Regions from separate parts of the Endozoicomonas sp. SCSIO W0465 genome, predicted to be linked through region 3. Evidence: predicted binding sites of a transcription regulator. Region 3 holds the regulator's gene; each other region holds the start of a gene.

Region 1 (7,406 bases), 680 kb from region 3:
ATCGTATTTTTTTATTTTACGATACAGTGTGGCGATGCCTATTCCCAGTTCATCTGCTACACGTTGCTTCCCTTCATTTTTGCAAAAAGAGCGAAGAGCCCGGCTTACCAGATGCTTTTCCATTCTCTCCAGATTAAAAGCTTCCTGATTTTGTACGCTTGATTGAGCCTCCTTATTATGAACATCACACTCATCGATTGTAACTGTTCAGCACCCCCACATAAATCTGGAATTTTCTGATTTTTATACCATCCTCTTAAGCACCATTTTTCCACAATATTCGCCAGCATGATTCCAGAACTACCCGCAACTATGTCGGCTGAGATTCTCTTGAAAGAGAATGCAGAGCTGCGGATGAGAGTTGCCTGTCTGGAAGAGCGATGTCGAGAATTGGAAGAAAAGGTTGGCAAGAACAGTCAAAACAGCAGCAAGCCGCCATCGTCTGATGGTTATCAAAAACCTTGTAAAAACAGTAATTCTCCAGATCATTCTGACGACCTTTCCGCAGATAAAGGTACCGATCCATCGGATGAAAAACCCAATCCTAAAAGTCTGAGACAGTCTTCTGGTAATAAAGCCGGTGGAAAGAAAGGGCATCAGGGCACTTGTCTTAAACAGGTCGATATCCCTGACTATATTGAGTACCTTCCGGTTAAAGAATGCAATAAATGTCAGGCGTCTCTTCTTGATAGTGAGCCGGTCAAATATATTGAACGACAGGTGTTTGAACCAGGGAGACCGGGTGAATTTGAAGTAACGGCCCATAGAGCTGAAGTAAAAATCTGCACTTGTGGTTGTCGGAATCAGGCTGAATTCCCGGAAGGTGTTACCGCTGCCGCACAATATGGCTCAGCCACACAGGCTATGGCCGTCTATCTTAACCAATACCATTTCCTGCCTTTTAAGCGCGTGTCAGAGTATTTTAATACTCTCTATAAAATGAGTGTAAGTGCAGGCACTGTCGCCAATTTTGTGGCCAGAACCTATGAAAATCTGGCTTCTACTGAAGAGGTTATTCGTGACGCCTTGCGGGAATCGTCTGTTGCCGGAGCCGATGAAACGGGTATGCGGGCCGAGGGCTCTTTGCACTGGCTACACGTTATGCGGGATGAACAATGGACGCTCTACTACTTGTCTGAAAAGCGAGGTCGTGAGGCCATGGACACGATGGGCATACTGCTAACATTTGCAGGCGTTCTGGTTCATGATCATTGGAAATCCTATTTTGCATATGCGGCAACTCACGTACTTTGCAATGCCCATCACCTGAGGGAGCTTTTGGGTGTTGTTGATAGGGACAGCAATCAACTGGCGTTGCGATTGATGAAGCTACTGAGGCTTTCCTGGCATTACTGCAAGGGCTTTAAGACCATAGGTATGCTACAGATGCCAAGTGTTGTCTGTGAACGAATCGAGAAGATTTATGACCGGTTGCTTCAGCGGGCTCTAATGAAAGAAGTCGTCTATATGGAGAAGCAACGAGAGGAGCTTAAGCGCAAGAAAGTCAAGAATACTAAAGCTTACAATCTCTTCAAACGACTCACTGAGTTCAAGGCTGAGACACTGCGCTTCATGTCAGATTTTACCATTCCCTTCGATAACAATGGCAGTGAGCGGGATGTTCGAATGGCCAAGTTAAAGCAGAAAATCTCAGGCTGCTTCAGGAGTGCAGACGGTGGTTCTATGTTTGCACGGATTCGCAGCTATTTGTCGTCTGCCAGAAAACAGGGAATGGACATATATCAATCACTTCATAGAGCTGTTCGGAATTACTGTAATATGCCTTTGCTCAGTGCTGAATAGTTACTGTTTTTCAGGCCCAGCTGGTGAGCCAGTTGGTCAAGAGAGCGAAGTGGTGTCGGTTGATAACCGGGAATGCGCTGGTGGAATTCACGGGCTATTCTGGCCACTTCAGTACTGAACAGTGGTGAAGATTCACCGTTAAAGAAGCGGTTAGGCTCCTGTTTTATGGATAAACTGAATTCTGACATGGCATGTGCCTCCCGAACACAAATGCTGGTCTGGCAGCGCTCCCTGCTGCCAGTTTGGCGGTCAGGGAGCGTTTCCCGAAAAATCAGGCGTCAACGCGACGGGCACCTTTTTTCATCAGGTTTTCCAGCACAACGTCCGGGTTGGCAAAGCGGCGGTTAAGGATCATGGAAGCGATGATGTAAGGCTTCCAGCCCGCTTCTTTGTAGGTGTCGATCAGGTATTTGTTGAATACCCCTTCGGTTACTTCACCCTCTTTACAGGAAACGCCGGTGATGTCTGCTGGCAGGCAGTGCATGTAAAGTGCTTCGCCATTGCGGGTATGCTTCATCATTTCTTCGGTGCAGTGCCAGTCTTTGTGCAGGGCGTTCTGGGCCAGACACTCCTGTTCCAGCGTTTTCAGACCCGCGTGGTCGCCTGCTTTCAGCAGGTCAGTACGACGGCCCATGACGTGGTAAGGCGCCCAGGACTTGGGATAGACAATATCGGCATCCTTGAAGGCTTCAGCCATGGTGCTGACCCGGGTGAAACTGCCGCCACTTTCTGCCGCCTGACGACCAGCTGTTTCAACCACTTCAGGAATCAGGTCATAGCCTTGTGGGTGAGCCAGGGTGACATCCATACCAAAGCGTGTCATCAGGCCGATAATGCCCTGTGGAACAGAGAGCGGCTTGCCGTAGCTTGGGGAGTAAGCCCAGGTCATGGCAATCTTCTTGCCTTTCAGGTTTTCCAGGCTGCCAAAGTGTTCGATCAGCCATGCCAGGTCAGCCATGCTCTGGGTCGGGTGGTCGATATCGCACTGCAGGTTAACCATGCCCGGACGCTGGGCCAGAACACCATGCTCCTTACCAAAATCCAGGGCGGCACCCACTTCACGCATATACTGGTTACCGTAACCCAGGTACATGTCGTCACGGATACCGATCACATCGGCACAGAAAGAGATCATGTTGGCGGTTTCACGAACGGTTTCGCCATGGGCAATCTGGGACTTTCCTTCGTCCAGGTCCTGAATGGCCAGACCCAGCATGTTACAGGCTGAGGTGAAGGAGAAACGGGTACGGGTAGAGTTATCACGGAACAGGGATACACCGAGGCCGCTGTCGAAAACTTTGGTAGAGATGTTTTCGTTGCGCAGCAGACGAAGGCCTTCTGCTACTTTCAATACCTGCTTCAATTCATCCGTAGACTGTTCCCAGGTCAGGAGAAAGTCTTTGGTATGCAGTTTGGTGTTCAGTGCCTTGATATCTTGCAGTAACTGGTCGAAATTGCTCACGGTATTTCCTTTTCTGAATATCAGATCCTTTGGGCGAAGGCTGCCCGAACTAAGACTGCACGAGCCAAAACTGCACGAGCCAAAACTGCACGCACTGAAACAGCGCTTTCGGATCTGGGGTTATTGTTTGACTGAGTCTGGCGCAGTTGAGAGGCGACCCAGGTAAATCAGTCAGGTGGTTATCTGGTAGCTTTTAATAGCCAACTTACGTGCCAACTTTGGTGAAGCGGCTGTGAGAAAAGGAAAACCCGGGGTGGCGTTGGATCTGTTCTGAACCTTATTATGCCCAGAGCCGTTGATAACCGTGGGGTTTGGGGGAGCCAGTTAAAAAACAGGTCAATAGCAGTGAGTCTGGCAAAGAAAAAAAGTGATTTGCAGCAACTTTTTATGTACCCCTTATTTACCACAACAGTGCGATTGGTTCGTTTTGATCTATCAGTTTGATAATTGCGAAGTACGCAGACAATCAAAGTGACAGCAACGCAGTTGAATACGGCAGGCCTTACGTCACCTGCCAAAGACATCAACAGAGGAGATTGAATAACAATTATTTCTCTGGTAGACGGTGCTTGATCATCTGCCCAAGGGTGAGAATATCTTTTCGAACCTCTTTAACCTGGCTTTCCACACCCTCAAGGCGCTGGTTAATGCCACCAAGCCATTCATTAGTACTACCGAGTCGTTCATTATTTTCATCCAGCCGTTCATTGGTTTCATCAAGGCGTTCGTTATTTTCACCAAGGCGTTCATTGGTTTCATTTAATCGCTCATAAGTTTCATCGACGCGTTCATGAGTGCCATCGACCAGTTTATTGGTCTCATCCAGCCGACCATTGATGGTGTCCAGATGTTCGCTGATATCATCGAGAATTTTGTGGGTGTTATTCATTAACTCACTGGTACGCTCAAAACCGGACAGCGTGGCCTGAGCCAGCTCAGAGACATCTTCCTTAACGCCGGTCACTTCTGCCTGAATACCCGACATGTTGACTTTGACGCCAATGATTTCATGCTGGTTTTTAAGTGCAATGTGTTTGATATCCGCCATCGCTTTTACCAGACCATGAATGGTGTTGTAGAGGGACTGGTGTTGCTTCTCCAGCATATCAACTCTTGTTTCTAGCGACATACAGCTACCTGTCTTTTGTTGTGTTATAAAGCCTTGTGTTAAACCATGTTGTAGTTAGACAGCCATGGAGCACTCGTATTAGAAGTTGTTGTAAAAGAGTGCTGTTTCTCAGCCTGATCTTCAGCTGGTGGGTTATATCGAATAAGCTGCGCACTGACTGCATGATCAGCATAGCAGAGCTTCAGAATGTCATCGGTTTTATTGATGAGAGAAATAAAAAGAGCGTTTTATAGTGGAATGGTGGTGTGGCTTAAATCGGTTATATCTACCTGTTTTAGAAAGCGCCAATTGCACCACGGAAATCACGAAGCGCACAAAGAAGCATTTTTTCCTCTGTGCTCAGGGTGATCCCCGTGGTTCAGAAGATTCAAACCGCAGACAGTTTCAATATGGCTTCAAGGACGCCGCCGGCTATGGCCCTGGCTTTATCAGAAACGGTGGTATGGTCAACACTGGTTCCACGGGGGTCAATATCACCAATTTTGAATCCCGGGGTGACTTCAGATCCTGTGCTGATCATACCGCGAACCTTGCCACCGATGCGGGTAATTACCGGCTGAGTTCCGTTGTCTGAACGGACCTGTGCAACCACCTGCCCTTCTTCGACCAGGTCACCAATGGCGACTGCCGGTGTGACGGTGCCCGCGCAGGGTGCACGTAATACCCGCTCTTCAGCGTAGCCCATGATCGTGCCGGGCTTGCCGGTATTGGGTTCAGCCGCTCCCTGGTAAATGACTCTGGCCAGGTTATGGCCCCGACAGGTCTCAATAACGGCATCTACATCCTGTCCTGCATGGAATCCGGGGCCAAGCGCGATGGTAATGGGGGCCATGTTCCGGTTGGTGCCCAGATTTTGCTTGGCCAGAATACCATCAACCAGTATGGCAGGTTTAAATTGACGGAGGGTCTGGCCATCCGGGTCGGCCATGATCGGGATACGACCATCACTCATTATTCGCACTGCATCAGCAACGGATCGTGCTTTGTGCGCAGTGATGCCCTCCACGGTTATCTGACCACTCTCGTTCAGTAATGCACCGGCAAAAGAAACATTGGTACGAATCACCGTTGGTTTTGGCAGGTCCAGCATAACCACTTTAAAGCCACTGTTATGCAGTTTGACGGCAGTACCGGATGCCAGGTCACCGGCACCACGGATCATCACCAGATTATCGTTACGGCTGTTTGTTGAGGACCGTGTTGCTGATTGTTCATCCCCTTTTCTGAGCCCTTTACCCCGGGACAATTTACCTCGAGATAAGGCCAGAATCTCCCCCATAATACTGACAGCAATTTCTTCCGGGCTTTCTGCGCCAATATCCAGACCTACCGGCGTGCGCACTTCCTGAAACCGTGCTTCGCTGATGCCGAGTTCAAGACATTTTTTATGCAGTGTTTCTACCTTGCGACGACTGGCCAGTTGGCCAATATACCGGGCCGAACTGTTGAGAATGGTGGGCAGTGCAATGGTGTCTTCATGGTTCGTTGCGATAATGACCTGAGTGTTATCTCTTATCGTGGCCTGGCTGATGGCATCCTGGATCGTTGCTCCCAGAATGAGTTGAGTATTGGGTGGAAACAGCCTGGCATTGAGATTGGGTTCCCAGGAGTCGACAACGGTGATCCGGTAACCCAGCTCGGAAGCCAGCTTTGCCACTGCCCGGTTCACATGCCCGCCACCGATCAATAGCATGTCCGGGCGGATGCCTTGCACATCTATATGGACGGTCATGGTGCCACCACAATCCATATCCATGGCATCTTTGCCGGTTCTGGACATACTGCCTTTGATGACTCTTGAGCGACCTTCCTTTAATGCGTCAATGGCTGCGCCGATCACATGACGCTCAATCATGCCGCCACCGATGGTTCCCCGGGTAGTGCCATCTTCCAGAACGAGAATAATGGCATCATGCCGGGGGGCGGACCCTTTGGTCTCTATAATAGAAGCTAGGGCAAAAGGGGTGTTTTGTTCATAGAGTCGTGCCGCTTCGGCAAAAATATTCATTGGTTTCCCCCATTAGCAAATTAACGCATTGTTTTTAGATGAATTCAGTGCTCCGGGTAGCTCTTCTATAAAGGGAACTGGCTGTTGCCGGAAACTGCTGATGACATAGTGATGGAGTGAGGGTGCAAAACGCTGCACAGATGCTATAAATTCTCTTGCATGCAGTTGCGCCGAAAGGTTATCAACCTGGTTGAGTAACCAGACCCTGCGTGCATTGCCCGGTGAATTTTTGAACAGACCTTGCGGATGATCAAGTAGCTGATATATCGCCATAGCAGTGGAGTTTTCTCCATCTGATAGCCCGGTAATGCTGGTGAACTCCTCCCACCGGTGGATATTATGTGGACTGATGGTATTACCCATACCGCTCCAGCCGGTCACACCGATAATGACCTGGCAGCCATTGGGGATGACGGGTTCATTTTTTCCAGGGGCTTTTAATGGACGTTGCCTGGAACCGTCCGCTTCTATGAGTATATTGTCGTATACATCAAGGCTGATCAGCCGCTGAATGGTGGCTGGGGACAGTCCTCGCAGCTTTTGAGGGTTTTTGTCTGGGAAGCCCGCCAGCGTGATGGACGCCCCCTTGGGTTTAATCTGAATCTGATTCAGTAAATTCTGTTCAATCAGCCGATCAACGTACTGGCCAAATCCCCCGGGAGCAGGTCGGAAAATCCGTGTTGTCGTGGTCAGCAGTACGCTGTGACCAGACTGCTTGAGCTGAAGAGCAAGATATTCCAGACAGCTGGTCTTTCCTCCGGCGCCGGTTGCCGCAATAATGCGATCTTCGACCGGGTCTATCCATGACAGGCTACCCGGAAAATTGAGCATAAGACTTTCCCTCAGACAGCCTTCTAAACTGATGAGACCTTCAGTATGTCAACGGATTCAACCAAACCTGTGGATTGCCTGGTCACTGCAGCAGGGCTCTCATCACGGATGGGGCGCTGGAAAATGATGCTCCCTTTCTCAACAAAAGAGTCAACAAGAGAGTCCACAAAAGA
Region 2 (7,406 bases), 1.5 Mb from region 3:
ATTTCAAGCAGAATCGCCGGGGTTATATTTCACTCTGGATATTCAGCACGCTCTTTGTGATTACCCTGCTGGCAGAGGTGGTTGCTAACGATAAGCCGCTGCTGCTCTGGTATGAGGGCAGTCCCTATTTCCCGACCTTCGTCATCTATCCGGAAACCACTTTCGGCGGCGAGTTTGAACTGGAGATGGACTACCGACAGGACTTCGCCAGAGAGCTGATCGAGCCCAAAGGGTGGATGCTATGGCCGCCCATTCGCTACAGTTACGACACCATCAATTACGCCCGTATTGCGCCCGCCCACCCTTCTCTTGATAACTGGCTGGGCACAGACGATCAGGGTCGTGATGTCCTCGCGCGGGTTATATACGGCTTCCGCATTTCGGTACTTTTTGGTTTGGCATTGACCTTTTTCAGCACCGTCATCGGTGTTGCAGTTGGTGCTCTTCAGGGCTTTTACGGTGGCAAGATCGATCTGTTCGGACAACGGTTTATTGAGATCTGGTCAGGTATGCCCAACCTCTACCTGCTGATCATCCTTTCCAGTTTTGTCGAGCCCGGTTTCTGGTGGTTGCTGGGGATCATGCTGTTATTCCAGTGGATGGCACTGGTTGATGTGGTGCGCGCCGAGTTTCTCCGGGGCAGAAACCTGGAGTATGTTCGAGCCGCCAGGGCTCTCGGGATGACCAATGGGCGCCTGATGTTCCGGCATATTTTACCCAACGCCATGATCGCTACCGTCACGTTTATGCCCTTTATTCTGACGGGGGCCATTACCACCCTCACCTCTCTGGATTTCCTGGGTTTCGGCCTGCCTGCAGGCTCCCCTTCCCTTGGCGAATTGATTGCCCAGGGCAAAAACAACCTTCAGGCGCCCTGGCTGGGTATCACGGCATTTCTGGTCATGTCCATTATGCTGACGTTACTGGTGTTTATTGGTGAAGCGTGCAGAGATGCACTGGACCCAAGAAAATACTATTCAAACTAAAGAGCGACAAATAGAGCATCGAATCTTTATGGATAATCCATTATTGGCCATTAACAATCTCAGGATTTGCTTTCAACAAGGCGAGCACAGTGTTGAAGCCGTTAAAGGTGTTTCGTTCTCTGTGAATTGCAAAGAAACCGTTGGCCTGGTCGGGGAGTCCGGCTCTGGCAAATCCATTACTGCGCTGAGCATTCTGCAACTGCTTCCGGAAAATGCCCATTACTCCGGAGACATACTTTTTGCCAATGAGGCCCTGCTCGATTTATCCCAATCACAAATGCGCAACATTCGTGGACACAAGATCAGCATGATCTTTCAGGAGCCGATGACAGCACTCAATCCACTTCATACCATCGAAAAGCAGATAGGCGAAGTACTGGGTATACACCTTGGCCTGAAAAACAGGGCAGCAACGGCAAAGACACTTGAATTGTTGGAACTGGTGGGTATCCGTAATGCAAAAAGCCGTTTGAAGGCCTATCCCCATGAGTTGTCCGGTGGACAGCGACAGCGGGCAATGATTGCCATGGCCCTTGCCTGTGAGCCAACACTGCTGATCGCCGATGAACCAACAACCGCGCTGGACGTTACCGTTCAACGACAAATTCTCAGTCTGCTGGCAGACCTTCAACAGAAACTGGGCATGGCCATTCTATTTATCAGTCATGATCTTAACCTGATTCGTCATGTTTCGGATCGAATCTGTGTGATGAAAGACGGTGAGATTGTTGAGCAAGGCGTTACCGAGTCCGTATTCAGTGCACCTCAGCACCCCTACACCATCGACCTGCTCAATGCCGAACCGGATGGGGAACCTGAGCCACTGAGCGAAAACCCCACAAACCTGTTAACTGGCGAAAAGATCAGAGTCTGGTTCCCAATCAAAAAAGGCTTTTTCAAAAAAACAGTGGGTTACGTAAAGGCCGTCACTGATTTGTCGCTAACCATCAACCTGGGCGAAACAGTTGGCATTGTGGGTGAGTCCGGTTCCGGTAAAACAACGCTGGGTATGGCACTGCTGAAACTACAGACATCCGAAGGCCTGATACAGTTTGAAGAGACCAGCATCGACAACATGAACCAGAAGCAGTTCAGGCCATTGCGACGGGAAATGCAGATCGTATTTCAGGACCCATTTGGCAGTCTCAGCCCGCGTATGACCGTTGCTGACATTGTCGGTGAAGGTCTGGACATTCATAAACTGGCCACTGAAACCAATCGTGAGGAACTGATCATTGCGGCATTGAATGATGTTGGCCTTGACCCGGAGTACCGCCACCGTTATCCCCACGAATTTTCCGGTGGTCAGCGACAGCGTATTTCCATTGCCAGGGCTCTTGCTCTTAAGCCTAAACTGATTGTTCTGGACGAGCCAACGTCAGCCCTGGACAGAACCGTCCAATCACAGATCATTGATTTACTGCGTAACCTGCAAAAAAAATACCACCTCAGTTATATTTTTATCAGCCATGACCTTGCCGTGGTTAAAGCAATGAGTCATCGAATTATCGTGATGCAGGGGGGAGAGATTGTCGAGCAGGGAAATACCCAACAGATTTTTAACCAACCTTTGGAAGCCTATACCCAAGAGTTAATCAGTGCTGCTTTTGAAGCACGGAAACAGCGAACGACTCCCCCATAGTTCCCTGTCAGCCTCCCAGCACCCTCCTAGCAAACTCCCTGCAACCTCCCTGCACCCACAGGGAACCAAAACCAGATGCAGATGTCGTAGGTAAGGATGCCACAAATTGAAACTGTCAGGTTTTCATATGGATACCATTAATGGTTTTGGATGTTTAATATGTCACGATGCAGAACAATGCAGCCCCTTCAAACTGACATGCGGACATGCTTTTGGTAGATCATGCATGCAGGGATGGATGGAACTTTCTGGTCAAAAGAAATGCCTCTTATGTACAAAACCATTAACTGATGACGAGGTAAAACAGTTCATCAATAGCTCATTGTTTGATCGAATGGTAAGTATTTCATCAAAAGCTATTCCAATCTTTGGCAAAACTATTAAGCTTTCTCTCACTGCTATCTACGGTGGTCTTGCCTGTTCTTACGCGATGAATAACGAACCTTTGGGTTCTGACACAATCATTGGCGCTACTGCAATAATTATTTCCACGGCTTCTATCGGGGCTCTCGGGGTTGCCGCTGGTGTCAGTAAAGTTTACGGAGTTAGTGTCGGAACTGCAGTCGGAGCTTGTGCCATGGTTGCAGTCAAACATGTTGCCGCTACTTATGGCGTGTCCGATGCACCCACTGCGAATGATTTTTACATGGGAGCTATCGTGGGGTCTACAGTAACTGGAGCAGCATATGACCTAGGAGGCTGTCCGAGAACTAGCTATTGAAAAAACGAAAGCTTCAGCATTTTCTTGGCTGATCAAATATTGACCTAAATTTAGCCTGTTTTGGGGTAAAAATTGCGTTTTTTACCCTTTTGCTTGCCTTTATGCTGCCATTTTAAGCCTTTTTGCTTCTTCAAGACGGATTGATCCCGTTGAAACCGATTTGACAATTTTTTTGAGGCTCTATTTGATTTCCGAACTGCTCTGCAGTGAAAATTGGATGTGGACCACGCAATGTAAGGCTTGAGGGCAAATTGCCGAGCAAAGCTCTGAGAGCCTTTAATGATAAGTGCTTCAGCCAGGTTCAATCTGGGAACAGTCTGTAATCCAATAAGAGCCTTTTTTGAAATTATAAGCACTGCAGACCAGTGAAAATTCTCCAGCCACTTTTTCCTTACCCCGGACACTGAACCCTCTGAATCCTGAGTTCTTGATTTGGCCAAAAGGCGGTTCCGCAATCACCTTGCGACGCTCATAAACCGCTTTGGCCTCTTTGGTTTCCATTTTGCGGTTCATCGCCTGGCGTATGGCTTCGTGGCGGTCTGTGCGAATCACTTTCCCCGGGTCTTTGTTGTCACCACTGCACCTTTTACGTAACGGGCAATCCCGGCAGATATCTTTACTGACGCGGTAGCTTTTGTGTTTTGCTTTGCTAGCCGTGTTATAAATCAGCTTCTCACCGGCAGGGCAGGTAAAGCTGTCGTCTGCTTCATGGTAAATAAAATCCGCTTTGACAAACTTTCTGTCAGAGTCTTCCAGTCCCTCTGTTGCAGGCTTCTCCTGTCGATCCGTAGCCATGTAAGCGTCAATGTTCGCATCATCAAACGCTTGCAGGTTGGGCCCTGAGTAATAGCCATTATCCTCACTCATTTTGCCAATGGACGCGTTATCTGTTGCTTCTGCAATGGCTTCAAGTGCAGGCTTTACTTCCTGCTTGTCATTGGCATGCTGGCTGATGTGCTGGCCAACAATGATACCATTATCGCTGTCGACGCTGATCTGGGCGTTATAACTGTACTGATAGCCACTGCCTTTTTTACCCATGATCCTGGCATCATGATCAGCAAAGCTGATTTGCTTTTTGTCGTCTATCGGCTTATCGGGATTCAGGGCCTGTTCCCGTTCTTCAAGCGCTTTTTTGGCCTCCTGGATTTTCTCTAACCGTTCCTGCTTGAATTGCAAGTCTTCAGGAATGCTGTAGCCAGTCTCCTGCTGATAAGCATCGTCCTCTTCACTGTCACTGGTTTCGGCTTTTTTAATCAGGGCCTCAACTTCAGCCATTAATTCAGCTTCTTTGGCCTTAAGTCGTGCGTAGCTCATGGCCTTATGCTTTGATGAGTCGGCTTTGAATTTGGAACCATCAAGAGCGATGTGGCCCAGCGAGGCCATCTGTAGTTCCCGGGCGAGCAGCACGCTCTGTTTGAAACTGCTTTTAAAAAAGGTGGCCTGGTTTTTACGAAAGTCACTGAGCACCCGGAAATTTGGGCAGTGCTGTTTGGCGATATACATGAAAGCCAAGTCCTGATTGCAGCGCCGTTCAATCTCCCTGGAGCTGAACACACCATGGCTATAGGCATAGATCAGGATCGATATAATCAGTCGTGGGTGGTAGGCATTCTGGCCAAGATGGTGATACTGCTTTTCCACTTCAGAGGTGTCGATATGCTTGAAGATATCTTCAAAAACGAAGCAATCATGATCTGGTGGCAGCAGGTCGAAGATGTTCGATGGGAACATCAGGTGCTGGTCAAAATCAGCAGGGTTATCTTTGAATTTGATTGATGACATCCGTTTCGGCAACAACAAAGTGGGCAGAAGATGCCTGATTATACTTAATCAGGCTATTCTCGGACAGCCTCCTAGGAGGCTATCCGAGAATAGACTGCCCTACTGCGGTGGCAGAAAATTGGGCTAAAAATCCGGTTTTGTTCGGCAAATAGAACCACTATTCACCTCACAAAACCGGATTTTTATCCTCAATTTTCTGCCATCCTCGCTACGGGCGCTATTCCCGGACAGCCTCCTAGGAGAGTAGGTCACGGTTATCCGGAGTGAAACAGCACTTCCAGCAAAGCCACTGCTGGTATTATCCAGAAATCCTTACTGCAACAAATAGCTTTGGCTCGGGTTAACCCAGTCGCTATAGAGGTGTCTTCAGACAACTGTTGGGTTCCCGGCAAAGCGATAACGAAAAATATATTGCCAAGCACCCGCTAATTTCCGAGTTTTCAGGAACAAAACTGCGTACCGATCAGATTGATATCAGATTAAATCATTAGCGATTAAAATTGTTATTAAAAGACTTGGGTCGTCTCTTGGCTGGATCCCGCTGGCCTGACTCCTTCTGTCGAGCATCATTCACTCTTAGTGGACGTCCGGCTACTTCCGCACCGTCCATGGTCCTGGCGGCTGCAGCTTCCGTCTCCTTTTCAAAAGTGATAAATGCAAAGCCCCTGGAGCGCCCGGTTTCCCGATCCCTCATCAGTTTGATGTCTTCAATAACACCAAATGATTCGAAAGCCTGTTCAAGATCCTCTTCAACGGCGGTATACGCCAAATTACCGATGTATAAAGTCCTTTTTTGCATGGAAAAGCTCTGTTTTTTTCTCTGGGTTGAACGCAAATCCTTGCGTAGAAACATTAATCAGATTCTCACATCAAACGACTGTTGTCCATTGGCTTATCGGCAAATTCCTGAGGTTCATTAACGGATCATAAAACAGACAAAAAGACACAAAGAATTCTTCGTGCCTTTCATTAGCTGTGTGATATACATCAGTTACTGAACACTTTCATTTTCAGAAAAGACGCCTTCAAACAACGCTGTGGACAGGTAGCGCTCACCTGAATCTGGCAAAATAACCACAATTGACTTACCGTTATTTCCTGGTTGCTCTGCCACTTTCAGGGCAGCACTCACGGCGGCACCACCAGAAATACCTGCCAGGATACCCTCTTCCCGCATTAACCGGTGGGCGGTCTCCATAGCGTCTTCATTGGAAACCTGCTCAACCTGATCCACCAGCCGGAGATCAAGGTTTGCTGGAATAAATCCAGCGCCAATCCCCTGAATCTTATGGGGCGCAGGCTTAACCTCTTCGCCCGCCAGGGTCTGGCTGATGACTGGGGACGCACTTGGCTCAACGGCAACTGACTTGATTTTCCTGCCCTGGATCTCCTTAATGTAGCGGGATACACCAGAAATGGTTCCTCCCGTGCCAACACCTGCGACAAAAATATCAATCTTGCCATCCAGTGCATTCCAGATTTCCGGGCCAGTGGTCTCCTCATGAATTCGGGGGTTGGCGGGATTCTCAAACTGCTGCAGCAACAGATACTTTTGCGGGTTTTCTTCCGCCAGTGCTTTCGCCCTGGCAATGGCACCGGGCATGCCTTTTGCCGGTTCAGTCAAAATGATGGTAGCACCCAGTGCCTTCATGACTTTACGACGTTCAAGGCTCATGGAAGCAGGCATGGTCAGCGTCAGCGGGATTCCCCGGGAAGCCGCAACAAAGGCCAGGGCAATGCCGGTGTTACCACTGGTGGGTTCAATCAACTCCATACCCGGCAGCAACTTTCCGGAGCGCTCTGCATCCCAGATCATGCTGGCACCAATACGGCATTTGATACTGTTTGCAGGATTTCTGGACTCTATTTTTACATATATCTCCCGGCCTTTTGCCAAGCGATTCAGCTTTACCAGCGGCGTATTACCGATAGCCTGAGCGTTATCCTGATAGACCTGCGTCATGATAGTCCCTTCCTTATAATCTGAAGATAATTCATTTTCAGCTTGTAGCTTTTTTATAAGGTGAGACTATATCTATCCGTCGTATCCCGTAAAGTAATTTAAAATTATAGATTTATATAAAATATCTATAAATATCGATCGAAACTGAAGGGCAATCACTGGTTGCTCACCCGTAGTCATTTATCAAATACAATACTATCGTTTAGATAATTGATGGTTCCTGCAATGCTGTTCAATGCGCTCTTCAACTTCTGATGTGGCTGCTTTTCCACCCAGTAACTGCCATTGCCTTGCCTGGGTCAGATCATT
Region 3 (7,406 bases):
GGGCAACCTGTGTGTCTTCCATATTGGCAGGAATGGGGGACAGGTCCGTTAGCATAACCTCTCTGACGGTGGCACCCGGCTCGGTTGTCAGCAGTAAGGTCAGGGGCAGGCGACCAATGTATTCATCGCGGCGGTTAACGACCAACAGACTATCAGTGGTATCCGGAATACCTTCGTGGCGGCGAAGGTAGCGAAGCACAACATCCACGGTGTTGTTGGGGCGCACGGTAATCGTGTCGGTGTTCATCAAGCCACCGGCGGAGTCTTCCGGGTAAGCCAGAACCGCTTCCACCCGTTGCCGGTCCTGACTGTTCATGGAGTCCAGAACCTGTCGGGTGATGGTATCCGGCAGTTGCTGCAGAAGGTCTGCGATATCATCCACATCCTGACCTTCAGTAATCGCTTTCAGTTCGGCAATGTTCATTCGGTCAAGAAAGAACTGGCGGACGTCTTCGCTCAGCTCCTGAAGAACATCACCCTCCTGTTCACGGTCAATCAAGCGCCACAAAAGGCTGCGTAATTTCGGTGGGGAGGACTCCAGTAAGTGTGCTGTGTCAGCAGGTGGCAAGGTGTTCAACATGGTGCGCAATTCTGCAGAAACACCGTGTTCAAGCGCATCATTAAGTTTTTTCAGCTCGGCTTCACCGATGCTCAATTGCAGCTGCTGCGCCATGATGATCTGCCTGGATAGATTTCAGGTATCCGGCATAATGCCAGATGACCAGAGAAAATGGAGAATAGTCTCTTATTGTAAATGCAGTGGCTACTCCCCGGTAAGGGGGAGCCAGTTACTCTTCTTCGCCAAAGCGGTCATCAATCAATTCGCACAGGGCAAGACAAGCGGCCTCTTCATCGTGACCATCACAATGAAGCTCAAGCTCCGAGCCCTGTCCTGCAGCGAGCATCATGACCGCCATGATACTCTTGCCATCGACCTTGCGCCCATTGAACCCGATTTCAATCTCACTGGCAAAAGCCGATGATGTGGAAACAAACCTGGATGCCGCCCGGGCGTGCAAGCCCAGCTTGTTAATAATTTTTTTCCGATAGGTAATCATTATTCGTGAAGCTCTCTGTGTCTGACCTGAACCCGTTCCAGTTTACTGGTAAACAGTGTGCCCAGTGTCTTACCAATATAGACTGAGCGGTGCTGCCCTCCAGTACAACCAATGGCAATCGTCATATAACTGCGTTGGGCTGACTCAAAGCGTGGGAGCCATTTTTCGATAAAGACACGGATATCCTCAATCATTTCGATAACCTGAGGCTCATCTTTCAGAAAATCGATAACCGGCTGCTCCAGGCCTGTGTATCCTCTCAGGGATTCATCCCAGAAAGGGTTGGGCAGGCAGCGAACATCAAAGATAAAGTCGGCGTCTGAAGGGATGCCGTTCTTAAAGCCGAAGGATTGAAAAAGAACGGTCATCTCACGTTTTTGATCATCGCAGAACGCCTGCCTGATCATGTCCCTCATCTGATGGACGGAGAGCGAGGTGGTATCGATTTTCAGGTCTGCCTCGATCACCACAGGTATGAGCAGATTTTTTTCCAGCGCTATGGCTTCCCTGAGCGATGTCTGCTCATTACTGAGCGGATGCTTTCTGCGGGTAGCACTGTATCGGCTGACCAGTTTTTCACTGTCGGTGTCCAGGTACAGAACCTGACAATCGATACCTTTTTGCCTGAGGGATGCCAACAGGTCAGGAAAGTTATTCAGGGCTCCGGGCAGGTTTCGGACATCAATACTGACGGCCATCCTCGGAGGCTTTGAATGATGGCCTTTTAACGTATCGGGTAATTGGCTCAGCATGCTGGCCGGAAGGTTGTCGACGCAATAAAAACCCTCATCTTCAAGGGTGTGCAGGGCTGAACTTTTTCCAGAACCGGATCGCCCGCTAATGATGATAAGTTTCATAACTGTTCCTTTGTGCTTCCCGGGCTTCGCCTTAGTTAGGTGCTATTGGGTGGTCTACTGGTGCTCTGCAAGCCTTCTAAGTTGACCCTCATCCTATTAAAGCAACTTTTTATCAGGAAGCCTACCAGGTAATGTTGACATCCGATTTAAACAGCAAACTGATGCTAAAGGAATCTGGAAAATCTGGCATGGATAGAAAATGAGCCAGAAATCTTGTGATTCAAAGCGTGTTTAAGGACTGGAAGTATTCGATTGTGGAGTCCTGCCACATTATGAAAAGCTTAGTGAGGTGTTGTTTCTGGCTATTTATTTTTATTTGATATTAATGAACGTTTTTGGCTGAGCAAATCAGTGTAGGCTGTTTTGTCAGCTTTACTGACAACGATGTCATACATTAAATGGGAATGTAATCCTACTATTGGTGTCGGATAGTAAGGAAAGAGCTTGATTGGAAAGACTAATCAGACGCCTCACTTACATGAAATGACTTCGACCAGTTAAAGGAGTAACTCCATGCAACCACTACCACAAACAATAGACTCTATGCTTTACGGCCATTACTTTGATCAAAGACTTAGTTATTATCGCCATGTAGCAGAGTCTGATGCGCGAGCCCATGCTGCTAAAGTGTCGCCCATAGGTGGCCCTACAGAAATTGGAGATGATCACGGCCTGGTATTTGGACGTATGACCAGAGCTGCTGCGATTCATCCTGATGTAAATGTTTCAGAAGAAGCAATTGCCCAAGGAGAAGAAAACCCAGAGTACAAATTAGCACTCAGTCAGACCGGTTATTTGAATCGCAAGAAGTTTAATACAGAAACAGTATCCCATTGGGATCAGTTTAAAGCCGGTTGTAAGAGCCTGACGGCGCGCGCAGTGTCAACATTTAAGAGGGTATTTGTTAAAGTTACACCTCTCAGAACCGGCATAGCATTCAGAAAATTCGCTGATAAAATTACCGCATCGGATCACAACCTGATTAAAAACAGAGCCGCTGCAAATGATTTGAAAGCTGCAAAGAAAGCTCTGGAAGATCGAACCCCTTTTATGGAGGAGCTTTACAGCAAGATTTGTGAGCGGGCAGCAAAGCTTCATGCTTCAGAAGGCGTGGAAGGCAGAACTCCCTACGAGCGAGCTGAAAACAGACCTTTAACTGGAGCAGCCTTTAGTTTTGGTGATGACGCTGCTCTTGATGCGGCTATTGCCGCTCAAGCTACGCCACCGAAAATGACGGCTATTGAAGAGCTGGAGGCTAAGCTGGCACTGAAGAATAATCAACAGCTTAAAGCTTTGGTAGAAGAAGGAACCGGGGAAGATAAAGAACGTTACAAAGCGAATCAAGAGAATAACCAGAGGGTTGTCGTTAAGCTGCAGGGTAAGACTAAATACCTCCTTGGTGCAGATCCTGTAAAAAATCGTAAGGATATTGCTGCTAATAAAGCTGCTATGGACGCCAGAATGGCAGCCAGAATGGCAGCCAGAATGGCAGCCAGAATGGCAGCCAGAATGGCAGCCAGAGCATAACGTCGTAAACCTTGGATTCTCAAAGCCTTGAATTCAAAACTCAGAGTTTTACATCACATGTTACATAAGCAGCTTCGTACGAAATTTCGGATGTAACTGATCAAGGCCTTGAGACTGAGAGCTATAAGTTGAAAATTTTTTGGCCATCGTTGTATATGATGGCCTTTTTTTATTGTGACCTTATTCTCTATTCGCTCATAGTACGATAGAGCATTGTCGTATTAGTAGCCGAACGTATTTTCTGAAGAGTCAAGGCTGAATGAAACCTTTCCGCCAGTGCTCTTAAAATTTCCAGATGCTCCTGGTTTTCACCTTCAGGCACGATCAACGCAAATATCAGATCAACGGGCTTTCGGTCTACAGAATCAAAATCAACAGGCTCCGCCAGTCGTATAAAGAGACCGATGGGGGCTGGGCAGGCTTTACAGCGACAGTGAGGAATAGCCACGCCTTCACCCAGTCCGGTTGTGCCGAGACGCTCCCGGGCAACCAGGGCTTCAAAGAGTTCATTGGTATTGATTTCGGGAACGTCGCTACTGATACGTTCAGCGATAAATTCCAGAATTTTCTTTTTGCTGACCCCGTGCACACCGTCCAGGGTGCGCTCGGGGGTTAGGATGCGATGAATTATCATGCTAAACAAGAATGGCCGCCGGAAAAATCAAAGGGCATGGCCACTGGCGCCCTGTTGCCTGTTTAAGGCTTTCTCTTTTTGTTTAACCAGCTGCCGATCCAACTTGTCCGAGAGCAGGTCAATGGCTGCGTACATGTCTTCGTGCTCGGCGGTCGCATTAATCTCGGCTCCGCGGGTATGCAGAATAGCTTCTACTTTCTGCACCAGCTTTTCTACACTCAGGGTCACCTGTACATTGGTGATATGATCAAAATGTGAAGCAAGACGTTCCAGTTTCTTGATCACATAGTCGTGCAGAGCTTCTGTTACCTCGACATGATGTCCACTGATGTTGACTTGCATGTAACGCTCTCCTGATCCCATTATCCAGATAATTACCAGTACGCGGGATTTTTCGTACCGGCTGACTTCGATTCTAACACTGTCGATGCAGCTTGGAATGCCCTGAAGCAAAAAAAACTGTTTTTTGCCCGGCTCATAACTCGGCTTTTTATATCAACTTATATCAGCTTACATCAGCTTGATATTCATCAGGGTACTAACTGCTTCCGCTCATTGGACGGGGGAATATTCATGGACTCCCGGTATTTGGCAATGGTTCGCCGGGCAACCTTGATGCCCTGTTCTGCCAATATGGCCGCAATTTTATTATCACTGAGCGGTTTGCGTGGTGTCTCTTGTGCAATGAGCTTGCGAATATGGGCTCTAATCGCCGTGGATGAACATTCGCCACCTTCTGCTGTGCTGACATGGCTGGAGAAAAAGTACTTGAGTTCATAGACGCCACGAGGGGTATGCATATACTTCTGGGTGGTTACCCGGGAAATAGTCGATTCATGCATACCAACAGCCTCGGCAATATCCGCCAGCACCAGGGGCTTCATGGCTTCATCGCCTTTTTCAAAAAAATCCTGCTGATAAGCAATAATCTGACTCGCGACTTTCATCAGTGTTTCATTTCGACTTTGCAGGTTTTTCAAAAACCAGCGGGCTTCCTGCAGATGATTTTTCATGAACACATTGTCGCGGCTGTTGTTGGCCCTCTGGACCATCGACGCATAATTATTGTTGATGCGCAGTTTGGGCAGCGCATCGGAATTCAGTTCGACAGACCATCGCTCCTTGATTTTTCGGACCGATATATCTGGAACCACGTATTCAGCTTCTGTCTGGTCAATGGTGCTGCCGGGTTTTGGATGGAAACTTTGAATGAGGCTGAGGGCTTTTCGCAACTGATCTTCCTTCAGTTTGGCCCTGCGCATGATGCGTGCGTAATCACGGGTGCCAAGTAAATCCAGGTAAAGGGTGATCAGTTTTTCCGCATTGTTGAAATGAGGTGTTGATGGGGGAAGCTGACGCAGCTGGACCAGCAGGCACTCTTTCAGGTCTATACTGCCACAACCGACAGGGTCGAATTGTTGAACCCGGTGCTGCAGCACTTTTATCTCGTCGATCTCCAGCTCTTCCAGCTGGGATTGCAGTGAAACATAAAGATCATCCAGTGAGCAGGTCAAATAACCATTCGGATTAACCGCTTCAATAATTGCAAGGCCAATCAGCCGGTCCCGATCGCTCATGGGCACCATATCCAGTTGCCACTCCAGATGATCCTGAAGCGACTCTACTGAAGATGACTTCGCCAGGGGGTCGTAATCCTCATCACTACCGTTGGCGGGCAGGCTGGAATACACATCGTCCCATGCTGAGTCGACGGGCAGTTCATTCGGGATACTGTCTGCCCATTCCGCCATCTCCTGTGGCTCAGGTTCCGGTATCGCCTCACTCAGATCAACGAGTTCTTCCTTGCCTTCACTGCTGGTGGCTGTGTCCTCTGTCTCGCTATCTTCGGACTCAAGCATGGGGTTGGATTCGAGAGCCTCCTGAATCTCTTGCTGAAGATCCAGTGTCGATAACTGTAGCAGCCGGATGGCTTGCTGCAGCTGAGGCGTCATGGTCAACTGCTGGCCCATCTTGAGCTGTAAGGAAGGCTTCATAGGCGACCGTATACCTTTACTTCGTTGTCCGTTGAGACTGCAGGTGAAACTCATGAGTGTCTACAGAGGGATCAACCGCAGGCGGTTCAGTGTTGGCACGGATGTTGTTACGACTTCTCTCCATGTGCGGCTGATTATAAACCCATAGTCATTTATGAAACCATAGCTTCAGTAAAAAATGTGCAGAGATTACTCAGAATGAGTTTAGTTGTGTTTTTTTGTTGGCTGTCTTGCTGCAGAGCAGGTCAGTGATGAAACCGACGTTCTGACGAAAATAAGAAAGAGCCTGCCCCTGCGTTTTTGTGCGCTGCTGCCTGTGATTGGGGTATCTATTTATTGCTGGTATGGCTCGGCACTGGATTCTGTTTGTCTGATTGTTTTCTCCTCTGCAAGCCGGAGACGTTTGCTCAATAGAACAATGCTTGCGCCTCCGGACCAGAAATCAGGTTCACGACATCTAATTAATAAACTTGTGTTGCAGCTCCTTTCCCCTTTTAGCAGTAATCTCCAGTTGTCGACCAGTAGGCAGTTTCAAAGTGACTGTTTGGTCATAGGTTAACGGGCGAACACTCTCAGTAGTAACCAGAAAAGGACTCTTCTGCTTTGAAACAACATAATTAAAGCCTTTGGCATCTTTTTTATATTCTACAGCCTGGTCTTCCCCGCCTAGTTTAAAGAGCCTGGCATCTTTACTGGAAGCGGTTGTCAACTCACATGCCCTGGAAATATAGAAGGCAGGCTTGATTCCCTGAGCCGGATAAAGCGAACCCGGCTTTAAAGGCGTCGCGCCTGAAGAAGTGACACAGTATGGACGCCCACTCTGTGAAATCTTAACATTAAAGTTTGATAAGTTTGGTTCATATTCCACGGCCTCATCTTCATCACATAATTTAACTAGTTCCCATCCAAAAACTATAGCCCTTGGGCCACGTAGCCTACAGAGATTTGACGTGCTCTGAATTTACAGGAAAATCACATCAACTCCGCTGTAGCCCCCGAAAACTGGTTGAAAAAGGCGTCAAAACAAAACTTGATTTTTTCCCTCTAAGCCTTGGCACGCATAGGCTGCAGAGTTTTTGGACGAGAACTAACTAATCGGGATGTAGTGTCTGAAGCTCTTGTCAGTACGCAATCTGCAGAAATATACATATCAGGCCTGCCATCCTGAGCCCTGTAAAATGATTCTGGCTTTAAGGTACAGACGCCTTTAGACGTAATAAGAAAAGGAGTCTGTCGCTTTGATACTACATATTTAAAGGCCGCTTCACTTGAATTGAACTCTACCGCCTCATCTTCAGCGCCCAACTTGAACAGTCGGGAACGGATGTCAGAAGCA

What was found. Region 3 encodes sigma-54, which starts transcription at its own class of promoters, with help from an activator protein. Its sites were predicted from a motif close to TGGCACNNNNNTTGCTNT; they were not measured.
Region 1: the regulator sigma-54 is predicted to act here: its motif matches at 3,463-3,480, upstream of ygeW (knotted carbamoyltransferase YgeW).
Region 2: the regulator sigma-54 is predicted to act here: its motif matches at 6,082-6,099, upstream of MJO57_RS15920 (RNA-binding protein).

The regions. Positions count from the first base shown of each region.
Region 1 covers NZ_CP092417.1:1,344,847-1,352,252, reverse strand. The annotation lists gene MJO57_RS05865 (helix-turn-helix domain-containing protein) at 1-123, opposite strand, end outside; gene MJO57_RS05860 (hypothetical protein) at 105-290, opposite strand; gene MJO57_RS05855 (IS66 family transposase) at 289-1,803, shown strand; gene MJO57_RS05850 (hypothetical protein) at 1,770-1,991, opposite strand; gene ygeW (knotted carbamoyltransferase YgeW) at 2,075-3,265, opposite strand; gene MJO57_RS05840 (hypothetical protein) at 3,813-4,394, opposite strand; gene yqeB (selenium-dependent molybdenum cofactor biosynthesis protein YqeB) at 4,762-6,402, opposite strand; gene yqeC (selenium cofactor biosynthesis protein YqeC) at 6,415-7,233, opposite strand; gene MJO57_RS05825 (NTP transferase domain-containing protein) at 7,279-7,406, shown strand, end outside.
Region 2 covers NZ_CP092417.1:3,549,275-3,556,680, forward strand. The annotation lists gene MJO57_RS15900 (ABC transporter permease) at 1-986, shown strand, start outside; gene MJO57_RS15905 (ABC transporter ATP-binding protein) at 937-2,628, shown strand; gene MJO57_RS15910 (E3 ubiquitin protein ligase) at 2,756-3,349, shown strand; gene MJO57_RS15915 (IS1182 family transposase) at 3,641-5,134, opposite strand; gene MJO57_RS15920 (RNA-binding protein) at 5,622-5,987, opposite strand; gene cysK (cysteine synthase A) at 6,126-7,097, opposite strand; gene MJO57_RS15930 (hypothetical protein) at 7,293-7,406, opposite strand, start outside.
Region 3 covers NZ_CP092417.1:2,024,091-2,031,496, reverse strand. The annotation lists gene mgtE (magnesium transporter) at 1-673, opposite strand, end outside; gene MJO57_RS08810 (HPr family phosphocarrier protein) at 789-1,058, opposite strand; gene rapZ (RNase adapter RapZ) at 1,058-1,915, opposite strand; gene MJO57_RS08800 (hypothetical protein) at 2,429-3,442, shown strand; gene MJO57_RS08795 (PTS sugar transporter subunit IIA) at 3,630-4,076, opposite strand; gene hpf (ribosome hibernation-promoting factor, HPF/YfiA family) at 4,104-4,418, opposite strand; gene MJO57_RS08785 (RNA polymerase factor sigma-54) at 4,607-6,070, opposite strand; gene MJO57_RS08780 (hypothetical protein) at 6,528-6,938, opposite strand; gene MJO57_RS08775 (hypothetical protein) at 7,115-7,406, opposite strand, start outside.